2 linked regions of the Lactiplantibacillus plantarum genome follow. The protein of the gene in region 1 binds, or shares a complex with, the protein of each later gene. Links are inferred from orthologs where the notes say so. Each region holds a gene or a part of one and is shown on either strand. Other genes may lie near its edges.

The links. Proteins that work in one complex are often made in the same cells at the same time.
Region 2: the proteins of dnaB (region 1) and dnaG are in contact, whole or in part, in a crystal structure (PDB 2R6A), measured with the Geobacillus stearothermophilus proteins. The link is inferred for Lactiplantibacillus plantarum from one-to-one orthologs. Residues at the interface, in WP_033016901.1 of Geobacillus stearothermophilus: Ser13, Glu15, Ala16, Gln18, Glu91, Leu92, Asp94, Ala95, Val96, Pro97, Thr98, Ala99, Ala100, Asn101, Tyr104, Tyr105, Ile108; in WP_049624496.1 of Geobacillus stearothermophilus: Lys456, Leu457, Leu458, Pro459, Ala460, Asn463, Ala464, Leu467, Leu535, Leu536, Ile537, Ala538, Gln544, Glu545, Asp548, Tyr549, His552.

Annotation. Positions count from the first base shown.
Region 1 is NZ_CP039121.1:3,227,728-3,232,346, reverse strand. What follows is about bases 960-3,800. They hold dnaB (replicative DNA helicase), read left to right. Parts: upstream 960-1,588; coding sequence 1,589-3,013; downstream 3,014-3,800. Other genes in these bases: E5260_RS15210 (MDR family MFS transporter), read left to right, coding at 3,235-3,800; rplI (50S ribosomal protein L9), read left to right, coding at 1,121-1,573; E5260_RS15225 (DHH family phosphoesterase), read left to right, coding at 960-1,108. Outside these bases: more of E5260_RS15225, read left to right, coding at 1-959; more of E5260_RS15210, read left to right, coding at 3,801-4,458; proB (glutamate 5-kinase), read left to right, coding at 4,480-4,619. UniProt on the Escherichia coli protein: The main replicative DNA helicase, it participates in initiation and elongation during chromosome replication. Travels ahead of the DNA replisome, separating dsDNA into templates for DNA synthesis.
Region 2 is NZ_CP039121.1:1,828,697-1,831,685, reverse strand. It holds dnaG (DNA primase), read left to right. Parts: upstream 1-549; coding sequence 550-2,430; downstream 2,431-2,989. Other genes in the region: rpoD (RNA polymerase sigma factor RpoD), read left to right, coding at 2,512-2,989; glyS (glycine--tRNA ligase subunit beta), read left to right, coding at 1-293. UniProt on the Escherichia coli protein: RNA polymerase that catalyzes the synthesis of short RNA molecules used as primers for DNA polymerase during DNA replication.

The DNA of each region.
Region 1 (4,619 bases):
TGGTGACCAAGTTGTGGTGAAGTCTGAGGACGAACCTGCTCGTTTCTACGGTGGTAAAACCAACCCGATGGAAAAACGGACGCGGGTACGGGCCCGGATGATCAGTCAGACGTTACAAGAGTTAATGAATCAATCTGACCAGATCTTTGTTCAGGGGCACCGCCAACCAGATATGGATGCCGTTGGGGCCTGTCTCGGGATTCGCCGAATTGCTGAAATGAATGGTAAACAGTGTTGGATCGTCTTGGATGAGCAAAATGTGCATTCAGACATTCAGCGTTTACTGGACCAGTTGAAGTCTGATGAGAACATCGAGTCAGCGATTATCTCGCCGGAAGAAGCACTTGAGAAGGCCACTGACCAAAGTTTATTGATTATGGCTGACCATTCTAAGCCAAGTATTTCAATGTCACAGGCCCTTTATGAGCGGCTCGAAAATCGCGTTATGATTATTGATCACCATCGACGGGGCGAAGAATTTCCAGAAAACCCAGTTTTGGTTTATATTGAACCGTATGCTTCGTCGACTTGTGAGCTGATTACCGAGATGTTTGAATATCAATCGCACGATGCCGAACCAATCAATAAGATTGAGGCAACCGCAATGTTGACCGGAATCGTTATCGATACGAAGTCGTTTTCATTACGATCAGGATCGCGGACGTTTGATGCTGCTAGTTATCTACGATCAGCCGGTGCGGACTCGTTACTCGTTCAACAATTTATGAAGGAGAACGTTGATAGTTATCTACAACGCAATCATCTGATTGAAACCGTTGAATTTGTTAACCAGGATATGGCATTATGTGTTGGTGAAGATGATCAGGTCTATGACCCAGTAACGGCGGCTCAAGCTGCTGATTCACTATTATCTATGTCTGGTGTCGACGCATCATTCGTGATTACACGTCGTGAAGATGGACGGGTCGGAATTTCGGCACGATCACTTGGCGAGATCAACGTACAAGTTTATATGGAAAAATTGGGTGGTGGCGGTCATTTATCGAATGCTGCAACCCAGATTGAAGGGCAGTCAGTTGAAGCCGTCAAACAATCGTTGATTGATTTGTTAACGGCAACTGATGAGCCGACCACAGAATCTAATTAGGAGTGAGTCTAAATGCAAGTTATTTTTTTGAATGATGTCCGTGGTAAGGGCAAGCGGGGCCAAATCAAGAATGTCCCGGATGGTTACGCGCAGAACTTTTTAATTAAAAAGGGATTGGCCAAGGAAGCCACTAAAGCGGCAATCAATACGTTGAAGGCTGAACAGAAGTCTGAAGCAGCACGTGCCGCTGAGGAATTAGCCGAAGCTAAGCAAGTCAAGACAGTTTTGGAAGCTGATGAAACGGTTGTTGAATTGAAGGCCAAAGCTGGTACTGATGGTCGGTTGTTTGGGTCAATTCCTAGCAAACAAATTGCAACGGCGTTAGCTGACCAATACCAAGTTAAGCTTGATAAACGCAAGATCGAATTACCAGAACCAATTCGGGTATTAGGTTACACAAACGTGCCCGTTAAGTTACATCCAGAAGTAACGGCGAAAATTCGCGTGCACGTTGTCGAAAAGTAAAAGGACGGATCACAAATGAACAACGATGTGCTGGATCAAACCCCACCACAAAATATTGAAGCTGAAAAGGCAGTCTTGGGGGCTATTTTCTTAAACAGTGACGCCCTCGTGGAAGCGATGGAGTTTGTCGAAGCGCAAGATTTCTATCGGCGCGCACATCAGATCATTTTTGCCAGCATGGTGACTTTAAATGACCGTGACGAGGCTATTGATGCGGTGACCGTTAGTGATTTATTAACGGCCCAAAATCAATTGGATGATGTTGGTGGGATGAGCTACATTGCTGAATTAGCTGGGTCCGTACCGACTGCGGCTAACGCTGGCTACTATGCTAAGATTGTGGCGCAAAAGGCGACGGTGCGGCGGTTGATCAAGACGGCCACGGAGATTACGCAAAAGGCCTATACGGAAAATGATGACGTGACCACGTTATTAGATGACGCGGAACGCGACATTATGAACGTGTCTGAACAGCGTAATCAGAGTGGGTTTAAGTCGATTTCAGATGTGTTGAACGCGTCGATTGAAGAAATTGACCGCTTGTATCAAAATGATGATGACATTACCGGTTTACCGACTGGTTTTGCGGAGCTGGATAAAATGACCGCCGGCTTACAACCGGATAATCTGATTATTTTGGCTGCCCGGCCAGCCGTTGGTAAGACAGCCTTTGTCCTGAATATTGCCCAAAATGTGGCGACTAAAACGGATACGACAGTGGCCATTTTCAGTTTGGAAATGGGTGCCGAATCCTTAGTCAACCGGATGCTGTGTGCAGAAGGTAGTATTGACGCTGGGCATTTACGGACGGGGCAACTGAACGAAGAAGAGTGGGAACACTTGGTGGTTGCCATGGGGAGTTTGTCTAAAGCTAGTATTTTTATTGACGATACCCCCGGAATCAAGATGTCAGAAATCCGGGCCAAAAGTCGCCGCTTAGCGAAAGAGCAAGGTAACCTCGGCTTGATTGTGGTCGATTATTTGCAACTGATCGAAGGTAGTAACACAGAAAGTCGGCAACAGGAAGTTTCCGAAATTTCGCGGCAAATGAAGAAACTGGCTAAGGAACTAGGTGTTCCAGTCATTGCCTTATCACAGCTATCTCGTGGTGTTGAACAGCGTCAAGATAAGCGGCCAGTGCTTTCCGATATTCGTGAATCGGGTTCAATTGAACAAGATGCTGACATCGTTGCCTTCCTATACCGGGAAGATTATTATGATCGCGAAGGCGGCGACGATGATGATGGCGGTAATTTTGGTGGCGGTGGTGACTTTAATGGCGGCGATCCGCGGGACGAAGATGCTTCTGAGGATGTTGGTGAAGTTGAAGTGATTATCGAAAAGAACCGTGCTGGGGCGCGGGGAACGGTCAAACTATTATTTGTGAAACCATTTAATAAGTTCTCCTCAGTCTCTTATGCGCAGGATCCCCAAGCTTAATTGCAGTCGATCAATAAATTTGTTATCAAATTCCTCTTAAACTAATTAAGAGGAATTTTTTGTTTATCACGTGCCGAGGCCACTTGTTTTCCGCCAATTGGTTGGGCTGATGCACCAATTTGGCCGTGATAATAATGAGTTAGTGAGATAAATGTCCCTGTTATTTTAAATAAACTTTGCTATGATGAAAAGTAGACAGATTTAATAATGGTGGTGATGGCGTGGCACAAAAGCAACTCATTAAAACGCCGTGGCTAATTGCCGGGCAGTTTATGAATAACATTGGTATGAGTTTCATTTGGCCGTTAACGACGATCTACATGCACAATGTGTTAGGTAAGTCGTTGACGGAGACTGGAATTGTCCTGATGCTCAATTCAGTTGCCAACGTTTTGGCAAGTACGATTGGTGGGCGTATATTTGATCGAGGTAATCCTTATCACCTGTTACTGATGGGAATCACGTTGAATGGCCTCGCGAACTTTGCTCTGATCTTTTTTCATGGATGGCCGTGGTATCCGATGTTGTTAGTCGTGACCGGGTTTGCTAGTGGCTGGCTAAATACGATGTTTAATGCTTTGGCTGCCAGTGTCCCCCGCGATAAAGTGCGGCGAACGTTTACGTTGATGTATCTCGCTGCCAATCTCGGAGTTGTCTTCGGCACGATGCTGGTTGGTATCGTGTATAGCATGGGGATGGCCTTGCTATTCTCGATGACCACGAGCCTCTTCGTGATTTTCTTGATTATTGCATTATTTGAATACAATGTGGATTCGTCGAACGTGACCGGGGTTGATCCGCGCCAAGGACAAGATGTGCACTTGCCACGGGCCAATTTTCACATTGTCTGGACCTTCTTTATTAGTTTATTTATTATCTGGTTGCTATACGAACAGTGGGTCAGCAATTTATCCGTCTACATGACGAATTTGGGGATGCCGCTGCGGAATTACAGTTTTCTATGGACAATCAACGCGGGCTTACTGGTCCTTATTCAGAGTATTTTAAGTTTGCTGGGGAATCGGATTAAAAATTTATATAATCAATTTTTCTTCGGCATGCTATTCGTGGGCTTATCATTTCTATCACTTGTGATTGCGCATGATTACCCACACTTTATCTTTGCCATGATTTTATTGACGATTGGTGAAGCAACTTGGTCACCAGCCATGCCAACACTAGTGAGTCAGTTATCACCAGTTAGTGCTAAGGGGCGTTACCAAGGACTAGTACAAGCCTTTTGTGCGTTAGGGCGCTCGCTAGGGCCGTTATTTGGTGGTGTGATTATCGATAATTGGTCTTATAAGGTGCTGTTTTTGTTGGCATTTGTGGTTTTATTGATCGTGTTGGCAGTTAATATCGGTGTCGTTCACTTTAATTTACGCAAGGCCGTTAATTATATGAAGACGGACGTTCAGACCGATGTTTCACGTGAAACAAAATAATTAGAGAAGTTGGTGGCAGTAGTGAAAGTGATACGAAAACTAAAGGCTAAACGAGTCGTGATTAAAGTCGGGACAAGCACGCTAGTTTATCCAGATGGATCGATCAACTTACGGGCAATCGATCAATTAGCCTTTGTCATTAGCGCAATGCGACACCGTGG
Region 2 (2,989 bases), 1.4 Mb from region 1 along the record:
CTAAGTTGGCAGCCGGTGATTTGACTGTTGATCCAAGTTTATTTGAAAATGAGGCGGAACAACACTTGTACGATGCTGTTCTTGAATTGCAAAAGCAATTTACCCCAGCGATGAGTATGGAGGACCGTTTCAAAGCCCTGGCCGCCTTACGACCATTGATCGTCGACTACTTTGAACAGACGATGGTGATGAGTAAGGATGAAAAGGTGCGGGATAATCACTTGAAGCAACTCTTGACGATCGCCCAAATGATCAACGTGATGGGTGACTTGAATCAATTAATCGTTAAATAAGCACGGACTGTGGATAATCAAAAGAAGTTACAGCAAGCGCGCTGTAGCTTCTTTTTTAGTTTGCTGACAAACAAATTTGACAAATATGTCTAATAAGGGCAACTTATTATTGCACTGCTGTCAAACTTGTGGTAGTATATATTCTGTAAAAGTTTGCACGCACAAAGTCGCATCCAAATTTCGTGATGCGGCTTTTGATTGCGGCAATGATTTGGTTGGTTTGTCAGACTTTAGTTAGTAGAAATGGGGTGGCAAAGTGGCCAATCGAATTCCCGAGGAAAAGGTTGAGCAAGTCCGCTCAGCAGTCAACATTGCGGATTTTATTGGACAATACGTTCAGTTGAAGAAGGCTGGTAAGAATTTATTTGGCCTGTGTCCCTTTCACGAAGAGCGCACGCCATCCTTTTCGGTCAATGAGCAAAAGCAGATTTTTCACTGTTTCAGCTGTGGCCGTGGGGGCAACGTGTTCAGCTTCATTATGGATCTCGAAAACTTGTCTTTTCCGGAAGCAGTCGTCAAGGTGGCCGATTTTGGGCACATTGACTTGCCGGCGAGCTATACGGCGCAGTCACAACCGGCCGCACCTAAGGATCAGCAACAAGCCGATCTGTTAAAGTTGTACGCGGATAGCGCTAAAATGTATCAACATATTTTAGTGAATACTGAACTGGGTGAACCGGCGCTTAAGTACTTGCACGAGCGTGGGCTGGATGATGAGACGATTAAAACGTTTGGTATCGGCTATGCACCTGCTAATCAGCTCTTGTTAGATTTTTTTAAAGAACACCAGTCCGACTACCAACTACTACGGCAGTCGGGTCTGTTCATTGAAAATCAAGCGGGTGACTTACGTGATCGCTTCGTTGACCGGGTCTTGTTTCCGATTAAAGACGCGAGTGGTCGGGTGATTGCTTTCTCAGGTCGAATCCTCAAAAAATCACCTAATGAACCTAAGTATTTGAATAGTCCGGAAACGAAGCTGTTCAACAAGCGTTCAGTATTATTTAACTTTGACTTAGCACGGGGCCCCATTCGACAACAAAAGTCGGTGGTTCTGTTTGAAGGCTTTATGGATGTGATTGCGGCTTATCGTTCTGGTATTCAGAACGGGGTCGCATCAATGGGGACGAGCTTAACTGATGAGCAGATTTACATGCTTGAGCGCGTTACCGACACCTTATATGTCTGTTACGATAGCGATATGCCGGGGCAAAAGGCGACTGATCGTGCTCTGAAATTGCTAGGTGGCAACAGTCGCCTTAATCTGGGTGTAATCCAAATGCCTGATGGGATGGATCCCGACGAGTATTTGCGTGCTCAGGGGCAGGAGAAGTTTGTCCAAGTATTTGAAGATGGTAAGCAAACGCCCACTGCATTTGAAATGCAGTATTTAAAACATGATTTGAACTTGCAAAACACGCCCGATCAATTGACTTATTTACAGGCGGTCTTGCAACAATTAGCACAACTGTCCTCTAGTGTCGAACAGGATTTATATTTAAACCAATTAGTGGCGGAGTTCGATCTTGATAAGGATGATTTAAAGCAACAGTTACGATCACTGGTCGGTCAGCAGGCCGTTCGACGTGGTGGTGGTCACTCGGATGAACCGCAAGTAGCTCCGCCACCAGCACCTGCGCCGCTAGGGCCACCCCCAGCCACGGTGGATGGCAGTACGAACAGTGGCCCGTTAAGTCGGGTAGAGAAAGCGGAGCGGTTGTTACTGTACCGTTTGTTGAATGACCACGATGTTTGGTTACGGGTGATGGCGATTGCTGGTTTTCATTTTGTTCATGATTCGTATCAACAAATCTTGGTGTATGCGGAGGCTTATTTTAAAACGCATAATCAATTTGATTTGGGCAACTTTACGGATTTTATGACGGATTCAGATTTACAGCCTGTCGTCACGAGTTTGGAATTTATGGACGTGGCCAATGAATCTTCCAAGGAAGAGATTGCTGATCTAGTCAATGTGATCATGAATCAACAGCCGCTGGTAGAACAAATCAACAGTAAGAAGGCCGAGTTAACGGCAGCCAAGCAGATCGGTAATCGTGATTTGGTTCAGCAGTTAACGTTGGCATTAATTGACCTATATCGGCAACAACAGCAGGTCCAACGAGCTGATAACTAGGCGTGAAAATGATATACTTAAGGTTGGCTCGGTATTGCAACCGATCAGCTGGTAGATGCATACTAAATAGGAGGCTACTACATGGCAAAGGCAAAAGCAACGACGGAATACGACAAAGCCGTTAAAGCATTAATTAAGGAATATAAGAAAACTGGTAGCATTCAATATGATGAATTATCAGATAAATTAGCAGCGCCTTACAAACTAGATGCTAGTGGCATTGATAAATTATTACAAAAGGTTGAAGATGCTGGGATTAGTGTTGTTGATGAAAAAGGTGATCCTGATGCTCGAGCGGTCAAAAGTGTCAAAAAAGTTTCTAAGAAGGAACTTAGTGACGCTGGCTCGGCTTCTGGAATTAAAATCAATGATCCCGTGCGGATGTATTTGAAAGAAATTGGTCGTGTCGACTTGTTAACGGCTGACGAAGAAGTCGCTTTAGCACTCCGAATCGAACAAGGTGATGAATCTGCCAAGCAAGAATTAGCCGAAGCCAACTTACGGTTGGTCGTTTCGATTGCCAAACGTTACGTGGGTCGGGGAATGCAATTCCTTGATT